One region of the Paenibacillus sp. PvR098 genome, then DNA from elsewhere that is predicted to be linked to it. Evidence: predicted binding sites of a transcription regulator. Region 1 holds the regulator's gene; the other holds the start of a gene.
What was found. The regulator CtsR, encoded in region 1, represses protease genes until heat stress. The targets are predictions, from matches to a motif close to ATGGTCAATAAAGGTCAAACA.
Positions count from the first base shown of each region.

Region 2: clpP (ATP-dependent Clp endopeptidase proteolytic subunit ClpP) is a predicted target of CtsR. The motif match lies at 4,265-4,285, and genes of this name have one in related genera.

Region 1 is NZ_JAFIBU010000001.1:2,967,487-2,977,058, reverse strand. It holds gene lysS (lysine--tRNA ligase) at 1-447, shown strand, start outside; rRNA gene JOE45_RS14785 (16S ribosomal RNA) at 800-2,340, shown strand; rRNA gene JOE45_RS14780 (23S ribosomal RNA) at 2,636-5,557, shown strand; rRNA gene rrf (5S ribosomal RNA) at 5,618-5,734, shown strand; gene JOE45_RS14770 (hypothetical protein) at 5,852-6,034, opposite strand; gene JOE45_RS14765 (CtsR family transcriptional regulator) at 6,463-6,924, shown strand; gene mcsA (protein-arginine kinase activator protein McsA) at 6,938-7,456, shown strand; gene mcsB (protein-arginine kinase McsB) at 7,487-8,569, shown strand; gene clpC (ATP-dependent Clp protease ATP-binding subunit) at 8,614-9,572, shown strand, end outside.
Region 2 is NZ_JAFIBU010000001.1:3,462,468-3,472,039, reverse strand. It holds gene tpiA (triose-phosphate isomerase) at 1-305, opposite strand, end outside; gene JOE45_RS17225 (phosphoglycerate kinase) at 320-1,501, opposite strand; gene gap (type I glyceraldehyde-3-phosphate dehydrogenase) at 1,752-2,756, opposite strand; gene JOE45_RS17215 (sugar-binding transcriptional regulator) at 2,844-3,872, opposite strand; tRNA gene JOE45_RS17210 (tRNA-Arg) at 4,145-4,219, shown strand; gene clpP (ATP-dependent Clp endopeptidase proteolytic subunit ClpP) at 4,341-4,922, shown strand; gene JOE45_RS17200 (stalk domain-containing protein) at 5,228-7,000, opposite strand; gene JOE45_RS17195 (HPr family phosphocarrier protein) at 7,458-7,727, opposite strand; gene whiA (DNA-binding protein WhiA) at 7,977-8,906, opposite strand; gene JOE45_RS17185 (gluconeogenesis factor YvcK family protein) at 8,912-9,572, opposite strand, start outside.

The DNA of each region.
Region 1 (9,572 bases):
GTACCTGTGGAGCCGATGATGACCTATGGCCATATCGTGAATCAGTTCTTTGAGACGTTCGTCGAGCAAACATTAATTCAGCCTACGTTTATTACCGGCCATCCGGTAGCGATCTCGCCGCTGGCAAAGAAGAATGATCAGGATCCGAGGTTTACCGACCGCTTTGAGCTGTTTATTGTTGCGCGCGAGCACGCGAATGCATTCACCGAGTTGAACGACCCGATCGATCAGCGCGAACGTTTTGAAGCGCAGCTGGTGGAGCGGGAGCAAGGTAATGACGAAGCGCATGAGATGGACGAAGATTTCGTTCGCGCCCTGGAATATGGTATGCCGCCAACAGGTGGCCTCGGCATCGGTATCGATCGTTTGGTTATGCTGCTGACCAATGCCCCATCCATTCGCGATGTACTGCTTTTCCCATTGATGCGTGAGCGTCAGGGCGAATAAAGGAATCAAGAGTATGCCTTTGCAGCTAAGCTGCAGGGCATACTTTTTTTGTGGGTAAATATACCAGTTGCATTGTATTCTGCAATTTGTTATATTACTTCTTGTCGCTTTTGCGGCAGATGTTCGTTAAAAGAAAGAAAGACAGCAAGCAAAAAAATGATTGAAAAATAATGCTTGCATTTAACTAGGTTGATATGATATATTAATCAAGTCGCTTTTGGCGGGAATGAGAAAACGAAGTCGAAAAACGATGAAGAATTGCCCTTTGAAAACTGAACAACGAGTGAGTGCATTAAATAGAGAATCAATTGATTCTCGCCAGCATTGCAATGAGCTTTTCAATCAGCTTTTCTTAATGGAGAGTTTGATCCTGGCTCAGGACGAACGCTGGCGGCGTGCCTAATACATGCAAGTCGAGCGGATTTATCCTTCGGGATAAGTTAGCGGCGGACGGGTGAGTAACACGTAGGCAACCTGCCTGTAAGATCGGGATAACTACCGGAAACGGTAGCTAAGACCGAATAGCTGGTTTCTCCGCATGGGGAGATCAAGAAACACGGCGCAAGCTGTGGCTTACAGATGGGCCTGCGGCGCATTAGCTAGTTGGTGAGGTAATGGCTCACCAAGGCGACGATGCGTAGCCGACCTGAGAGGGTGATCGGCCACACTGGGACTGAGACACGGCCCAGACTCCTACGGGAGGCAGCAGTAGGGAATCTTCCGCAATGGACGCAAGTCTGACGGAGCAACGCCGCGTGAGTGATGAAGGTTTTCGGATCGTAAAGCTCTGTTGCCAAGGAAGAACGCCTCGGAGAGTAACTGCTCTGAGGGTGACGGTACTTGAGAAGAAAGCCCCGGCTAACTACGTGCCAGCAGCCGCGGTAATACGTAGGGGGCAAGCGTTGTCCGGAATTATTGGGCGTAAAGCGCGCGCAGGCGGCTACTTAAGTTTGGTGTTTAAGCCCGGGGCTCAACCCCGGTTCGCACCGAAAACTGGGTGGCTTGAGTGCAGGAGAGGAAAGCGGAATTCCACGTGTAGCGGTGAAATGCGTAGAGATGTGGAGGAACACCAGTGGCGAAGGCGGCTTTCTGGACTGTAACTGACGCTGAGGCGCGAAAGCGTGGGGAGCAAACAGGATTAGATACCCTGGTAGTCCACGCCGTAAACGATGAGTGCTAGGTGTCGGGGATTCGATTCCTCGGTGCCGAAGTAAACACAATAAGCACTCCGCCTGGGGAGTACGCTCGCAAGAGTGAAACTCAAAGGAATTGACGGGGACCCGCACAAGCAGTGGAGTATGTGGTTTAATTCGAAGCAACGCGAAGAACCTTACCAGGTCTTGACATCCCTCTGAATACGGTAGAGATATCGTAGGCCTTCGGGACAGAGGAGACAGGTGGTGCATGGTTGTCGTCAGCTCGTGTCGTGAGATGTTGGGTTAAGTCCCGCAACGAGCGCAACCCTTGAACTTAGTTGCCAGCATTCAGTTGGGCACTCTAAGTTGACTGCCGGTGACAAACCGGAGGAAGGTGGGGATGACGTCAAATCATCATGCCCCTTATGACCTGGGCTACACACGTACTACAATGGCCGGTACAACGAGAAGCGAAACCGCGAGGTGGAGCGAATCTTTATAAGCCGGTCTCAGTTCGGATTGCAGGCTGCAACTCGCCTGCATGAAGTCGGAATTGCTAGTAATCGCGGATCAGCATGCCGCGGTGAATACGTTCCCGGGTCTTGTACACACCGCCCGTCACACCACGAGAGTTTACAACACCCGAAGTCGGTGGGGTAACCCGCAAGGGAGCCAGCCGCCGAAGGTGGGGTAGATGATTGGGGTGAAGTCGTAACAAGGTAGCCGTATCGGAAGGTGCGGCTGGATCACCTCCTTTCTATGGAGTCCATGTCGTCTGTAGGGCGACGGACAAATCTGCAGCGAAAGCTGTATCACACTCACTCGTTGTCAGTTTTGAAAGGCGCAATGCCTTTCGGTCTTGGCAAAAATGTCAAAAGCTGATGCTTGCATCGGCCGCGGCGAACATGCTAAGATATCGTTCCTGCCGGTGAAACGGTAGCGAATAAACAAAGTTTGTTCCTTGAAAACTGGATATCGAAACAAAGTAACAATGCTGAATCATCCTTAGATCTTTGATCTATAACTACGCTAAGACTTCATGTCAAAGCATTGGTTAAGCTATAAAGAGCACACGGAGGATGCCTAGGCACCAGGAGCCGAAGAAGGACGTGGCGAACGACGAAATGCCTCGGGGAGCCGTAAGCAGGCTTTGATCCGGGGATGTCCGAATGGGGGAACCCGCATGTGGTAATTCGCATGTACCATGCAGTGAATACATAGCTGCATTGGAGGCATACGAGGGGAACTGAAACATCTAAGTACCCTCAGGAAAAGAAAACAAAAGTGATTCCGTCAGTAGCGGCGAGCGAAAGCGGATTAGCCCAAACCAGGAAGCTTGCTTTCTGGGGTTGTGGGACGTCAATGTGGGTTGAGCAGAGTAAGTGAAGCGGTCTGGAAAGGCCGGCCAAAGAAGGTAAAAGCCCTGTAGCTGAAATTCTGCGAAAACCCTAGACGGATCCCGAGTACCGCGAGACACGTGAAACCTCGTGGGAATCCGGCAGGACCATCTGCCAAGGCTAAATACTCCCTGGTGACCGATAGTGAAGCAGTACCGTGAGGGAAAGGTGAAAAGAACCGCGGGAGCGGAGTGAAAAAGAACCTGAAACCGTGTGCTTACAAGAAGTCAGAGCCCGTTAATGGGTGATGGCGTGCCTTTTGTAGAATGAACCGGCGAGTTACGTTCCCGTGCGAGGTTAAGGTGAGAAGCCGTAGCCGCAGCGAAAGCGAGTCTGAATAGGGCGCTTGAGTACGTGGACGTAGACCCGAAACCGTGTGATCTACCCCTGTCCAGGGTGAAGGTGCGGTAACACGCACTGGAGGCCCGAACCCACGAATGTTGAAAAATTCGGGGATGAGGTGGGGGTAGCGGAGAAATTCCAATCGAACTCGGAGATAGCTGGTTCTCCCCGAAATAGCTTTAGGGCTAGCCTCGGGAGATGCGTCGTGGAGGTAAAGCACTGATTGGGTGCGGGGCCCGCCAAGGGTTACCAAGTCCAGTCAAACTCTGAATGCCACAGACGTTATCCCGGGAGTCAGACAGTGAGTGCTAAGATCCATTGTCAAGAGGGAAACAGCCCAGATCATCAGCTAAGGTCCCCAAGTGTGTGTTAAGTGGGAAAGGATGTGGAGTTGCACAGACAACCAGGATGTTGGCTTAGAAGCAGCCACCATTTAAAGAGTGCGTAATAGCTCACTGGTCGAGTGACTCTGCGCCGAAAATGTAACGGGGCTAAACACACCACCGAAGCTATGACTAGACGTCTATGACGTCATGGGGTAGGGGAGCGTTGTAATCGGGTTGAAGCTAGATCGTGAGGACTGGTGGACTGGTTACAAGTGAGAATGCCGGTATGAGTAACGAAAAGATCAGTGAGAATCTGATCCGCCGAAAGCCTAAGGGTTCCTGAGGAAGGTTCGTCCACTCAGGGTTAGTCGGGACCTAAGGCGAGGCCGAAAGGCGTAGTCGAAGGACAACAGGTTGAAATTCCTGTACCACCGTGAACCGTTATGAGCAATGGGGTGACGCAGAAGGATAGTGACGCGAGCTGATGGATGCTCGTCCAAGCAGTAAGGCTGATGTGTAGGCAAATCCGCACATCATTAAGGCTAAGCTGTGATGGGGAGGGAAAATTACAGTACCGAAGGTCATGAGTTCAGGCTGCCAAGAAAAGCCTCTAGCCAGGGAGAAGGTGCCCGTACCGCAAACCGACACAGGTAGGCGAGCAGAGCATGCTAAGGCGCGCGGAAGAACTCTCGTTAAGGAACTCGGCAAAATGACCCCGTAACTTCGGGAGAAGGGGTGCCTCGGTAGGGTGAATAGCCCGAGGGGGCCGCAGTGAAAAGGCCCAAGCGACTGTTTAGCAAAAACACAGGTCTGTGCGAAGCCGCAAGGCGAAGTATACGGGCTGACGCCTGCCCGGTGCTGGAAGGTTAAGGGGAGCGGTTAGGAGCAATCCGAAGCTGTGAACCGAAGCCCCAGTAAACGGCGGCCGTAACTATAACGGTCCTAAGGTAGCGAAATTCCTTGTCAGGTAAATTCTGACCCGCACGAATGGCGTAACGACTTGGGCGCTGTCTCGACGAGAGATCCGGTGAAATTTTAATACCTGTGAAGATGCAGGTTACCCGCGACAAGACGGAAAGACCCCATGGAGCTTTACTGCAGCTTGATATTGGACTTTGGTACGATCTGTACAGGATAGGTGGGAGCCTGAGAAGCATGAGCGCCAGCTTGTGTGGAGGCGACGTTGGGATACCACCCTGATCGTATCGGAGTTCTAACCTGGTACCGTGATCCGGTATGGGGACAGTGTCAGGTGGGCAGTTTGACTGGGGCGGTCGCCTCCTAAAGAGTAACGGAGGCGCCCTAAGGTTCCCTCAGAATGGTTGGAAATCATTCGAAGAGTGCAAAGGCATAAGGGAGCTTGACTGCGAGACAAACAGGTCGAGCAGGGACGAAAGTCGGGCTTAGTGATCCGGTGGTACCGCATGGAAGGGCCATCGCTCAACGGATAAAAGCTACCCTGGGGATAACAGGCTTATCTCCCCCAAGAGTCCACATCGACGGGGAGGTTTGGCACCTCGATGTCGGCTCATCGCATCCTGGGGCTGAAGTAGGTCCCAAGGGTTGGGCTGTTCGCCCATTAAAGCGGTACGCGAGCTGGGTTCAGAACGTCGTGAGACAGTTCGGTCCCTATCTGTCGTGGGCGTAGGAAATTTGAGAGGAGCTGTCCTTAGTACGAGAGGACCGGGATGGACGTACCGCTGGTGTACCAGTTGTCTCGCCAGAGGCACGGCTGGATAGCTAAGTACGGAAGGGATAAGCGCTGAAAGCATCTAAGCGTGAAGCCCCCCTCAAGATGAGATTTCCCAATTAGTAAGACCCCTTGTAGACGACGAGGTTGATAGGTTCGGGGTGGAAGCGCGGCAACGTGTGGAGCTGACGAATACTAATCGGTCGAGGGCTTATCCAAATACATGAACTTCAGCATGCTTTGTTTCGATCCAGTTTTCAGGGCGCAAACCTGAATATGTTTGGTGATGATGGCGGAAGGGAACCACGCGTACCCATACCGAACACGAACGTTAAGCCTTCCAGCGCCAATGGTACTTGGACCGCAGGGTCCTGGGAGAGTAGGACGTCGCCAAGCAAACCAAGAGCTTCTTCGGATTAGTATCCGGGAGGCTCTTTTGCATTGCATACATGGAATTGAAAATGATGTAGATAAGCGTACACTTTTTATTATAAAAAATAAGCCGCGAAGGGCTTATTTTGATTGATGGCGTTTGTTGGTCAGCAGCAATGAGATGGTCTGTATCATATTCTTTTTTAAACGATATAACCGGGCTAATGGTTCTTTTAAATCAGCATGAAGGTTTTGTTTGGTCTCTTCGCGAGTGGCTTCCCAAATTTGCATAGCTTGTTTTCTGTATTTCGTTTCATTCATCATAACAAGCACCTCCGTCATTTTCCTAGTATTTGAAAACGCTTTCGGTATTATTCATTATATGATAAAAAATTGCGATTGCACAGTATATTTTTTAGAAAATTCAAAAAAATATGTACATGTTAAAGGATGCTCTGAACCATTTTATATTCGGATCAAAAGAGGATGCTCTTTTTGTAAAAAGACATAATCCACGGGAAAGAATACATAATAAACATAAGATCCAACTTGTTCTGCCGTTAATATGTAATCAAGATGCACCTTAGAAATCGACAGGCTCTGAAGGCTGTGCGGGTGTTGCATTATTGTATAAATCTGATATAATGTTTCTAAAGTCAAAGAAAGTCAAAGTCAACTTACGGCTTTCGGCTTCATGTAATGGTACAACAGGCATAAAAATGGCTTTACTTCTGCCTTTGGAGGACAAAACGATGCGCAATGTTTCAGAAATTATCGAACAGTATCTGAAGCAGGTTTTGCAGCAGAGCCCGGGCGGTGTGATTGAAATCCAGCGAAATGATCTTGCGGATCAATTTAACTGTGTTCCATCACAAATCAACTATGTCATCAGCACTCGGTTTACCTTGGAAAAAGGGTATATTGTCGAAAGTAAGCGAGGTGGCGGCGGCTACATTCGAATTCAGAAGATTGAACTGCATTCTCATGGGCCAGTGCTTGACCATATATTTCGAACGATTAGCTCGCATATGGATCAATCCGCTTCGGAAGGACTGCTGTACCAGCTTGAGGAGGGCGGCTTCATCACCGCAAGGGAAGCGGCCATAATGAAGGCAGCTATGGCTAGAGAGGTTCTGACTTTGAAACTCCCGCTTCGCGACGAAATTCGGGCGAAGCTTCTTAAAGCCATGCTGATCTCCTTGCTAAGCAAATGAAGGAGGGAACCGGATGATATGTCAAGAATGTGGTAAGAAGCAGGCAACTCTCCATTTTACTAAAATATTAAATGGTGAGAAGACAGAATTTCATATTTGTGAGTCATGCGCCAGAGAAAAGGGAGAGCTGATACCGGGAACACCGAACGGCTTCTCTATTCACAACCTGCTAAGCGGATTACTCGATTTCGAACCATCAGCGCACAGTACGCTGGCGAACAAAGTTCAACCTAGCCGCTGCGAGCATTGCGGGCTTACCTACACTCAATTCAGTAAAGTGGGACGATTCGGCTGCAGCGAATGTTATAAACATTTTGGCGAGAAATTGGACCCCCTTTTCAAAAGAGTTCATGGAAACATAATGCACACCGGTAAGGTTCCTAAACGTTCTGGTGGGTTAATTAAAGATAAACGTGAAATAGATCAATTAAAGAAAGAACTGCTGGTGTCCATTGAAAATGAAGAATTCGAACAAGCGGCCAAGCTTCGGGACCAGATTCGCGAGCTAGAGAAAAAAGTAGCCGAAGGCTGAGTTCAATATGGGCTGTAAGGGGGAATGCTTATGACAGAAGCTAGCCGATTTACACAGCATGCGCTAAGCGAGTGGATGAGGGGGGAAGGACCTGATTCCGATATCGTGATTAGCAGTAGAATTCGCATTGCCCGAAATTTACGGGCCTACCCTTTTCCTATGTTGGCGACGAACCAACAGTCCAAAGAGGTATTGGATCAAGTATCGCAGGTACTTGATAAAGATGAACTGGATACGATCAGCAAGTTTACGCTGTTGCCGCTTTCGGAACTGAATGAGTTGGAGAAACGGGTGCTGGTCGAGAAACATTTGATCAGTCCGGCCTTGGCCAACGAGTCTCGGAACGGTGCAGTCATTTTAAGTGATAATGAAGCAATCAGCATCATGGTGAATGAAGAAGATCATCTGCGAATACAATGCTTGTGCCCCGGTTTTCAAATTAAAGAAGCGTGGGAATTGGCCAGCGAAATCGACGATGCGTTCGAAGTCCAGCTGAACTACGCTTTTGATGAGAAAAGAGGATACATGACGAGCTGCCCGACGAATGTCGGAACGGGTATTCGCGCATCGGTGATGATCCACCTTCCGGCGCTGGTGCTTACACAGCAGATCAATCGAATTTTGTCGGCTATCACACAGGTAGGATTGGCGGTTCGGGGTCTGTATGGTGAAGGCAGCGAGGCGCTCGGTAACCTGTTCCAAATATCCAACCAGATTACGCTTGGACAGTCGGAGGATGAAATCATTGATAATCTTTACAGCGTAGTAAGGCAGATTATCGAGCACGAGCGGGCGGCCAGACAGAAGCTAGTGTATGAAACGAAGGCTAAAATTTTGGACCGTGTCAGCCGTTCTTACGGTATACTATCATACGCAGCTATTATGGATTCCAAAGAAGCGGCACAGCGTCTGTCGGATGTGAGGCTCGGAATTGATTTGGAGTTTATCAAGAATGTGTCACCTCATGTGCTCAATGAGCTTTTGGTGATGACCCAACCGGGTTTTTTACAGCAGTCAGCAGGAGAAAAGCTAACGCCTGAAGAAAGAGACATAAGAAGGGCTCAACTGATGAGAGACAAAATATCTCAATCGGATGAGTCTGGAGTCGGCTAACCTAGAAAGTATCCTATTCTTACTAATTTTTGGAGGTGTTATACATGATGTTTGGCAGATTTACGGAACGTGCGCAGAAAGTGCTGTCTTTGGCCCAAGAAGAAGCCGTTCGTTTGGGTCATAATAATATTGGTACAGAGCATATTTTGCTCGGATTGATTCGTGAAGGCGAAGGCATTGCCGCCAAAGCCCTGATCGCTTTGGGGCTCGGTTTGGAGAAAATTCAAGACGAAGTCGAATCACTGATCGGTAGAGGACAAGAGCAGCCTACCAATATCGCTTATACTCCTCGAGCTAAAAAGGTCATTGAGCTGTCCATGGATGAAGCGCGGAAGCTCGGGCATACGTACGTCGGAACGGAGCATATCCTGCTCGGATTGATACGTGAAGGCGAAGGTGTTGCGGCACGTGTGCTGGGCAATTTGGGCGTAAGCTTGAACAAAGCCCGTCAACAAGTGCTTCAATTGCTTGGCAGCAGCGAGGTGGTCTCGCCGAACCATGGTAGCCCCGCTAATGTAAATACACCGACCCTGGACGGTCTGGCGCGTGATTTGACCGCCTATGCGAAAGAAGGAAACCTCGATCCGGTCATTGGCCGCAGCAAAGAAATCGAGCGCGTGATTCAGGTGCTCAGCCGAAGAACGAAGAACAATCCGGTGCTCATTGGTGAACCGGGTGTTGGTAAAACTGCGATTGCGGAAGGCCTGGCTCAAAAAATCGTGGCGAATGAAATTCCGGAAACACTACGCGACAAACGCGTAATGACCCTGGATATGGGATCAGTGGTAGCTGGCACGAAATACCGCGGTGAATTTGAAGACCGTTTGAAGAAGATTATGGACGAAATTCGTCAAGCAGGAAATATCATTCTGTTCATTGACGAACTGCACACGCTCATTGGCGCAGGTGGAGCGGAAGGCGCGATCGATGCCTCCAATATCCTGAAGCCAGCGCTGGCTCGCGGCGAGCTGCAGTGTATCGGAGCGACGACGCTGGACGAATA
Region 2 (9,572 bases), 490 kb from region 1:
GCAAAATAAGCGCGGCGCTCGGAGTGTCCGATGATGACATAATCTACGCCGAGATCCTTCAGCATCACTCCGCTGATTTCGCCGGTAAAGGCACCGTTATCTTCAAAATGAAGGTTCTGAGCGCCCACCTTAAGTGAGGTTCCTTTTACCGCTTCCACCAATGCAGGCAGATTCGTAAATGGTGCGCAAATCACGCTTTCCACCCCATCCACTTCTGCCTTGCCTTTGACTTCGCCTACGAAAGCTTCGGCTTCCTGCACCGTTTTGAACATTTTCCAGTTGCCTGCAATTATCGGTTTACGCATGTTTCGCTGCCTCCTTACTTATCGTTCAAGGCTACGACGCCCGGAAGCGCCTTGCCTTCCATAAATTCCAAAGAAGCGCCGCCACCCGTGGAGATGTGATCCATCTTGTCTCCAAGCTGGAACTTCTCAACTGCAGCCGCAGAGTCGCCGCCTCCAATGACCGTGTATCCGGATGTTTTCGCGCATGCTTCCGCCACTGCTTTAGTTCCGTTCTTGAACGGCTCGAGCTCAAATACGCCCATAGGACCGTTCCATACGACCAGCTTCGACCCGGCGATCGTTTGGGCGTAGAGCTCACTGGTTTTCGGACCAATATCGAATCCTTCCCAATCTGCTGGAATGGAGTCCACCGGAACGATCTTGGTATTCGCATCCGCGCTGAATGCATCGCCTACCACAATGTCCACCGGCAATAAGAAATTAACGCCTTTGGCTTTCGCTTTACGCTCGAACTCCTGTACCTGCTCAAGACGATCGTTATCCACTAGAGATTTCCCGATTTCATAGCCTTTGGCTTTGAAGAATGTATAGGACAAGCCTCCGCCAATAATGATGTTGTCGGCAATCTCGATCAACTTCTCGATGACGGCGATTTTATCCTTAACCTTCGCTCCGCCTACGATCGCCGTGAAAGGACGATCCGGATTGTTCAGCGCTTTACCAAGCACATCCAGCTCTTTCTCCATAAGGAGGCCGGACACGGCTGGCAAATGATGCGCAATCCCTTCCGTAGATGCATGCGCGCGGTGCGCAGCACCGAAGGCATCGTTCACGTACAAATCAGCAAGCTCGGCAAACGCCTTGGCCAATTCCTGATCGTTCTTCTCTTCCCCGGCATAGAACCGCACGTTCTCCAACAGCAGCACGTCGCCATCCTTCATCTCCGCAACTTGCGCCTTCACCGCGTCTCCGATCGCTTCATTTGCCTTGGCAACCGGCTTGCCGAGCAGCTCGGACAAACGCTCCGCCGCAGGGGTTAAACGCAGTTCTTCCACAACCTCGCCTTTCGGGCGGCCCATGTGGCTTGCGAGGATCACTTTCGCTCCGCGCTCCGTCAAATATTGGATCGTCGGCAGCGTCTCACGAATCCGCGTGTCGTCGGTGATGATGCCCTTTTCGAGTGGCACGTTAAAATCGACCCGGACAAACACTCTTTTGCCGTTTACTTCTACGTCACGAACGCTTTTCTTACTCATTTTATCCATGCCCCCCAACCGGTTTTATCCTGCCCGCACATAAAAAATGTGGGAATGTCTCTTCATCGTTCAAAGAATGGCTCGATCCATCATAGGCGGGTGGCCGCAGAGCGTTAGCTTCCATCTTTCGTTTCAACCGGATTCTGGTTGGTATACAGAAACGAATGATTTGCGAGCCCAACGTTCACCCCATTGCCTACGAAGATGAGTTTCTTTTAACGATAATCAGAGCATTACCACAATTTTATCATTACAGACCTTTTTTAGCGATAAAGTTTGCCAAATCTACAACGCGGTTGGAGTAACCCCACTCGTTGTCATACCAGGATACAACTTTGACCATATTGTCGCCGACAACCATCGTGGACAGCGCGTCGATGGTGGAGGAAGCAGGGTCGCCGTTGTAGTCGCTGGATACCAATGGCTCTTCGGAGTAGTTCAAGATCCCTTTCAGCGGGCCATCAGCAGCTGCTTTCAACGCTGCGTTCACTTCGTCAACCGTTACGTTCGTGCTGAGTTCAACTACCAGATCTGTTACAGACACGTTAGGTGTTGGTACGCGCATAGCCATACCGTTCAGCTTGCCTTTCAGCTCCGGCAGAACCAGGGAAACGGCTTTCGCTGCACCCGTAGTGGACGGAATGATATTTTCAGCAGCGGCACGGGCGCGGCGGAGGTCTTTATGCGGCAGGTCGAGCACTTGTTGGTCATTCGTATAGGAGTGAACGGTTGTCATCATTCCTTTTACGATACCAAACTTGTCGTTCAACACTTTCGCGAACGGAGCCAAGCAGTTGGTTGTGCAGGATGCGTTGGAAATGACCGTGTGAGCGGAAGCGTCATATTTATCTTCGTTCACGCCCATAACGATTGTGATGTCTTCGTTTGTAGCCGGTGCAGAGATAATGACTTTCTTAGCTCCGCCTTTCAAGTGAAGCTCGGCTTTTTCTTTAGCTGTGAAAATACCCGTGGATTCTACGACGATTTCTACACCGTTAGCTCCCCAAGGAAGGTTCTCTGGATTACGCTCTGCAAACACCTTGATCGTTTTTCCGTTGACGATCAGTGCGCCTTCTGTGGATTCAACCGTTGCATCCAATCTGCCGTGCGTCGTGTCATATTTAAGCAGGTGCGCCAATGTGCTTACGTCTGTCAGGTCGTTGATCGCTACGATTTCTACTTCCGGGTTGCCAAGCGCCGCACGAAATACGTTACGACCGATACGTCCAAAACCGTTAATTCCTACTTTTACCATGAGTAATAGCCTCCTAAAAATGGGTTTATGATGTGTCGTCAAACGGCCACGGCCGCTGCAACATATGTCAAGACAGGCCGGAGCCTATCAAGATGTCAATCGTTGTACAATGTATTGCGCTGCTGCCTCATCGGTGATAAGCACATCCTCGTGCCCGTGCTTCAGAACCGAGACGATCGCTTCGCCTTTGCTTTTGCCACCGGCGATCCCGATGACCGTATCCATGCTCTGGATGTCTTCCATACGCAGCCCGATGGTCGGCATTTTGTGAAGGATGTGTCCTTCTCGATCAAAATAATACCCGAACGCTTCCGCAAGCGCTCCGTCACGCTGCAGGTTCCCCGTCGTTTCCTGGTCCACCTTGCGGCGTCTGGCCATGACCATAGCCTCTCCTATGCCGTGAATGACCATCCGTGCCTTACGGATAAATTGAATGATTTCGGCAATGTGGTCATCCTGCATGAGCGATTGGTAAGCTTCCTCGCCCAAATGATCAGGTACGTGAAGCAGCCGATAACGCGCTCCCGCTTTCTTGGCCATCGTAGAAGCAATCGTATTCGCTTGAAGCTCCACACTCTCTCCTAACCCTCCGCGGGCCGGAACGAACCAGCATCCCTTCATGGGGCTTGCGGCCGTCAAGTGGTAAGCGACTTCGGCCATCGTTGATCCGCCGGTCACGGCAATGACTTCGTCTTCCCTAACCAGCTTGCGAAGCACGGAAGCGCCTGCGCGGCCAAGCTCCTTCTTTGTATGGGGCGAGAGGTCTGAATCTCCCGGCACAATCACAACCTGCTTCAAGCCATAATGCGAGCGAATACGTTCCTCCAGCTCGGTAAGCCCGAATAAGTCTTTCACCAACGGTTCGATCCTCTCCAGCAGCTCTCTTCCGGCCGCGCTGATACGCATCCCGGAGGCCTCTACATCGATTAGCCCCTGCTCTTTGAGAAAATCCACTTCCCCGCGAAGCACCCGCTCCGTCATGTTCAGTGAGACCGCCAGCGTCCTTCGACCTACCATTCCGGAAACCAGGATGTAGTGAAGAATGGAATACCGTTTCTTCATCGTATCAACCAAATCAGGAAGAAGCTGCTGTTGAATGGTTAGGATGTCTCTCATGGATTCACTCCGCTCGTTACATGGACGATTTTTGTCCCGGTACTGCATTTTTAGTCCCACATACTCCAAAAAAAGAACTAAGCACTCTCACTTAGATAAGTTTATTATAACCCATTATGTTCCTCGCTTCAAGAGGACTGCCTGGAGAATCCAGCCCAATATTCATTGTCATATTGATCCACAACTTTTTTTGGTTTATAGAGTTGCTTTTCTCATCGCGATAGATTATAATAACTTTTGCTGTCACCTTAAGTCAGCGAACTAAATACTAAGCGCCCGTGGTCCAATGGATATGACGTAGGCCTCCGGAGCCTGAGATCAAGGTTCGATTCCTTGCGGGCGCGCCATTCTTACCAACAACATCAGCTTATGGCTGATTTTTTTTATTTCCTCGTTTGACCTTTCTTGACCTTTGTTTGATTTTCCGTTATTATGGTTATAGTTTTAATTATAAGGAGGCTGCAGCTCATGAGTTTTATTCCTATGGTTGTTGAACCGGATGCAAGAGGGGAACGCGCCTATGATATTTACTCCCGTCTACTCAAGGACCGCATCATTTTTCTCGGTACTGGGATCAACGATGTTGTAGCCAATTCGATCATCGCACAGCTGTTGTTCTTGGCCGCAAGCGATCCAGACAAAGATATTCATGTGTACATTAACAGCCCCGGAGGCTCGATCACATCGGGGATGGCGATTTACGACACGATGCAGTTCATCAAACCGGACGTATCCACGATTTGCGTGGGCATGGCCGCTTCAATGGGAGCATTCTTGCTCGCTGCCGGCGCCAAGGGCAAACGCTTTGCCCTGCCAAACAGCGAAGTGATGATCCATCAGCCGCTCGGCGGAGCCGAAGGACAGGCCAGCGATATCGAGATCCGCGCGAAGCGCATTCTCAAGTTGCGAGATAAGCTCAACACAATCTTGGCCGAGCGTACCGGACAATCGTTCGAGCGTATCGAGAAAGATACGGACCGCGATAACTTCATGTCAGCGGAAGAAGCAATGGCATATGGTTTGATCGATAAAGTCATCGAACGCGTGTAAACCGCAGCAAGACGAAAGCCCTGAACGGCGAACGAGCCGAAGCAGGGCTTTTTCGTTTACCCCTAATGACTCCCGACAACAATGAAACTCGGCTAACGCTAACAGCGCTTCTGGCTTATTCATCCATGGCTTCATTAGCATCCCCCTGTTAATAAAGGCTCAAGTAACAAAATAAGCGGCCACAGGCCCACAAAAGTTCCGTATGCCAGACTGATTCTTCACTGATGAACCTTGACAGGTCAAGCAAAAAGACCCTTCTCCACCGCTCTTCAAGAGCGATGGAGAAGGGTCTCCATCAGATCCAATTACTCAGCTCGATCATCCAACGGGTAGAAGATCAAATCAATCGGGAATGCAGAACCGGCCGGAGGACTGAATTCGATGTCCAGCGATTCTTCTTTTCCGGTGGTCTTCGCCAGAATTTGCATCCCGTCAAATGCAGTCAGCACGCCGGAGAAAGGCACCATACGAATTTCACCGTTGATTTTGAACGGCCCCTTGAATACCCCGCCCTTCGGAAGGATCATGACTGCCATTTTTCGCGGTTTGTCCGCGTGAATTTTGTAGACGACACCATAGTTACCGTCGTTAAGCACATTTTGACCACGCTGAGGATCATAGCCTGCCTGGAACGGGTCTGCTTTCCCATCCCCAATAATTAGCCGTGATGGCGTTGTGAATGAGCTGGCATCGATGTTCCAGTTCACCTCGGATACCGGGAACGTTCCGCGAACATGGCCGTTAAACGCAAGCTTCGGAAGCTGCAATGTATTCTGCGAGATTTCCGGAGCGACAGCAAACGTAAACTGCACCTGCCCGCTCGTTTCCACATCGTAGAACAAGTTCACCCCTTGATCGGGATAAAAATCCGGGAATTGCTTATACACAAATGTCTTTTGGGGAGGAATCGTCAGCGTTTCGTTAAGCGGATCACCCATTAGGAAATCGACGGTAGCCTCGCTGCCGATCAGATTTGCATAAACCGAAGGCCATACCTCGCCTTTATTGGTCGTTTTGACCGTTACCGGTTTATCAGTCAAGTTGGTTGCCAAAATCGCAAGCGTCAGCTTTTCCTTCGTTCCATTAATATGATCTGCATACAGACGCCCTTTGCCTTCCACGTTGTCTTGATACAAAATCCCTTGTTCCGTGAAGGTTTCCGGACTGTCGCTGACCAGCAGCTTACGGGATCGATCCTCTGTCACCTGCTTAGGCAGTTGAGGAAGCTCCCAAAAATTGCTCCACAGTATGCTCCAGTTAGTCTTGATGTAGCCGCCTACCGGCTTCATGTAAATCGGATATTCTACTGCATTCAGATGTGTTTCATTTGTGATTATAAGATTGCGGGTATAGGGCTCGCTTTTGTTGCCATTGCGATCCCACACCGTCAGCGTTATCGGATAAGTGCCAGGTTTAAAATAGGCCTCTTCTTTCCCCTGCCATTCGTACTTCGGCAGACCTTCCGCATCCGGATCGTAGCTCAGATCCACAAAATTGACCGGCTCACCGATCTTGTAGGTCTGCTTAGCAAACGTAAACTTGGCTACGGGGTTGGAATTGCTTGTATTGGGATCGTAAATTCCCCTTGGAGGATTTACGTAAAGCACATCCACCCGTCTTAGCTCATTGTTATATGTATACTTTGCCCCCATGTAATCAGCCAGCCACGTCAGCTTGATCATCAACTTGCCATTCACGATCGCAGCCACTTCATCAAAATGCTGCCAGTACCCGTTAATCCATACGGATTTGTTGTCGATATCCAGCATGATGCTGTAGCCAGGCGTCTCCATTTGGATCTGCCGCTTCTCGGCGATCCACTGCACTTTCATTCCGAAAGAATCACCCAAAAACTTGGCAGGTACAAATGTCTTGTCTTTCAAAATGGTCGCCGGCGCCTCGAGCGTCACCTGCTCCCCGTTCAAGAAAGCTTCCTGCTTATCAATGTAAAGCAAAACATACGTTGTCCCGGAGGACATCGGCGCTTCTTGCTCTGCAGAAGCCAACGGGGCTGCTGCAAACGAAAGCATCATCGCCATGATCAGTAACAAGGCCAACTCTTTCCTCATCCGCTTCATCTTTCTACTCCTCTTTATGCAGCTCTTCTGGTGTCGTAAGAAAACCACAAACTAGGCCAACCATGCTTTGAGGCCGCGATGCAAAAACAGGTTTTCTTGTGATAAAGAAAGCGTCTGACTTCGCTGCAAAATTTATACTTTCTTTATCTGTAGAAAAACTTCTCATCGAAGTCTTTTCTAAGATGCCGGAACTACAAGATTGCAGAGCAAACCCCGCTTTGCAAGCGGGAGGTTTTTTCCTTCAGCCATCCAAAAAGAGATCCTTTGGATACAGCTTACATGTACTGATGTTATTGAACAACAGAAAAAACCTTTTCCGGCATAAGACACGTCTATATAGACGCGCTGCCCGAAAAAAGGTTGCGCTCTTTCCTGTATTATCTCTGCTTGTACCATTGAAACGGAAGAGAGAGCCGCTGAAGAAAAAAAGCTTCCTTATCGGAAGCCATAGCTGTTATTATTGGTTTTCCAATTCCTCTTTGCTCACCAATGTAACTAACGCGGTCACAGCCTGTTCTGCGTCCGAACCTTCTGCACTTATGTGCACTTCAGTCCCTGTGCTGATCGCGAGGCTCATAATCCCCATGATGCTCTTGGCATTCACTTTTTTCTCGTCCTTCTCCACAAAAATTTCCGAAGAAAACTTATTCGCTTCTTGCACGAAAAGTGCCGCCGGTCTGGCATGAAGGCCTGTTTTTAATTTGACGACTACTGGGCGTCTCGACATGCAACCAATACCCCCTACAATCTTTAAATTCCCAAAGGATGAAGGGCAGAACGCCCTAAGAGTAAATGAATTCACCGTCCCATCAAGGAAAGACGGTATTCCGAAACGATCCAGAACGGAAGCCTCACTTAGGCTGTTTCCGTTTACAATCGTTACAATTCGATTTGTCAATCATTATATCATTTTTCGGCAGTTTACACTAGAAATTTTGAAAACTTACACAAAAAATCTACATTTGGTCAAGTTTCGTCAGGTTTTCCGCAGTTTTTCTGCGAGTTCATCAATTTTTCTTAAACGATGATTGACACCGGATTTACTGACTTGACCCTTCAGCAGGTCACCGACTTCTTTCAGATTCATATCGGGATGCTTCAAACGGATCTCCGCAACCTCCCGAAGCTTATCCGGCAAATTATTGAGACCGAGCTCTTTTTGCAAAAGCCGAATATTATCGATCTGCCGCACTGCTGCACCTATGGTTTTGTTCAAATTGGCCGTTTCACAATTGACCAGCCGATTCACGGAATTTCGCATGTCCTTCATAATACGCACATCCTCAAACCGCAGTAAAGCCTGATGCGCCCCAATTAAGCTTAGAAATTCAATGATTTTCTCGCCTTCCTTGATATAAAGAACAAAACCCTTTTTCCGCTCTATACAGCGGGCATTCAGATCAAATTCATTGGCCAATCGGCACAATGATTGGCAGTGCTCTTCATACATCGAATAAATTTCCAAATGATACGAGGAACCCTCCGGATTGTTGACGGATCCTCCCGCGAGGAAAGCTCCCCGCAGATAAGCCCGTTTGCAGCAGCCTCTTTTAATAATATCCGATTCTATGCCCGGAGTGAAAAGGAAACCCTCGGAGACGATCTGCAGCTCCTTCAAAATCTCCTGCACCTGATTGGGAACACGCACAATATATACGTTGTTCTTCTTAAGCCTCATTTTTTTGCGGACCAGTAGCTCCGTGTGCACCTGAAACGATTTTTTGAGAAGAGAATAAATTCGCCTTGCGATCGCAGCGTTCTCCGTTGAGACATCCAGTACAATTTTCTGGCTGGAAACCTGCACAGCACCATTCATACGAATGAGGGCCGACAGCTCCGCCTTCTCGCAGCAGCGCTCCGATTCCATCAGAGTTAGCTCTTTTTTCGTTTGGGCGGCGAAGGACATGGTAATCACCTCTTCTTGAACATCCAGCTCTCCACCAGTTGATAAATGTGCTGACTTAGCTTTTCCGCATCGTGTCGCAAATAAGTTCGGAACAAGACGAGACGGTCGGCGATCACCTTGTAGCCTTGCTTCATCACTTCATCCAGATCTAGCTGCACGACTTTCGCGCCTTGTTCGGCATATCTGTTCTGTATCTTTACGGGAATCTCTTCATTGTTCACAATGACATAATCGAATAAATCGTGCCCGACATGATCTCGAACCGCTTTCAAATGATCGCTGACTTTGTAGTCATCCGTTTCCCCGGGTTGGGTCATCACATTACAAATAAATATCTTCAGCGCATTGGATGACAGAATCGTCTCGGCGATTTCCGGTACCAATAAATTCGGCAAAATGCTGGTATATAAACTCCCCGGACCTACCAGAATAGCATCTGCCTGCCGAAGAGCCTCCAGAGCTTCCGGAAGGGCACGTACGTCGGCCGGCTCGATGGATACACGACGGATGACGCCACCCGCTAGCGGGATCTTTGACTCACCCTCCACGAAGGTACCGTCCTCCATCTCCGCTTTAAGCACAATCGATTGGTCGGAAGCCGGAAGAACACGGCCGCGAACGGCCAGTACACGGCTCAACTCCCGCACACCGGTGACGAAATCTCCG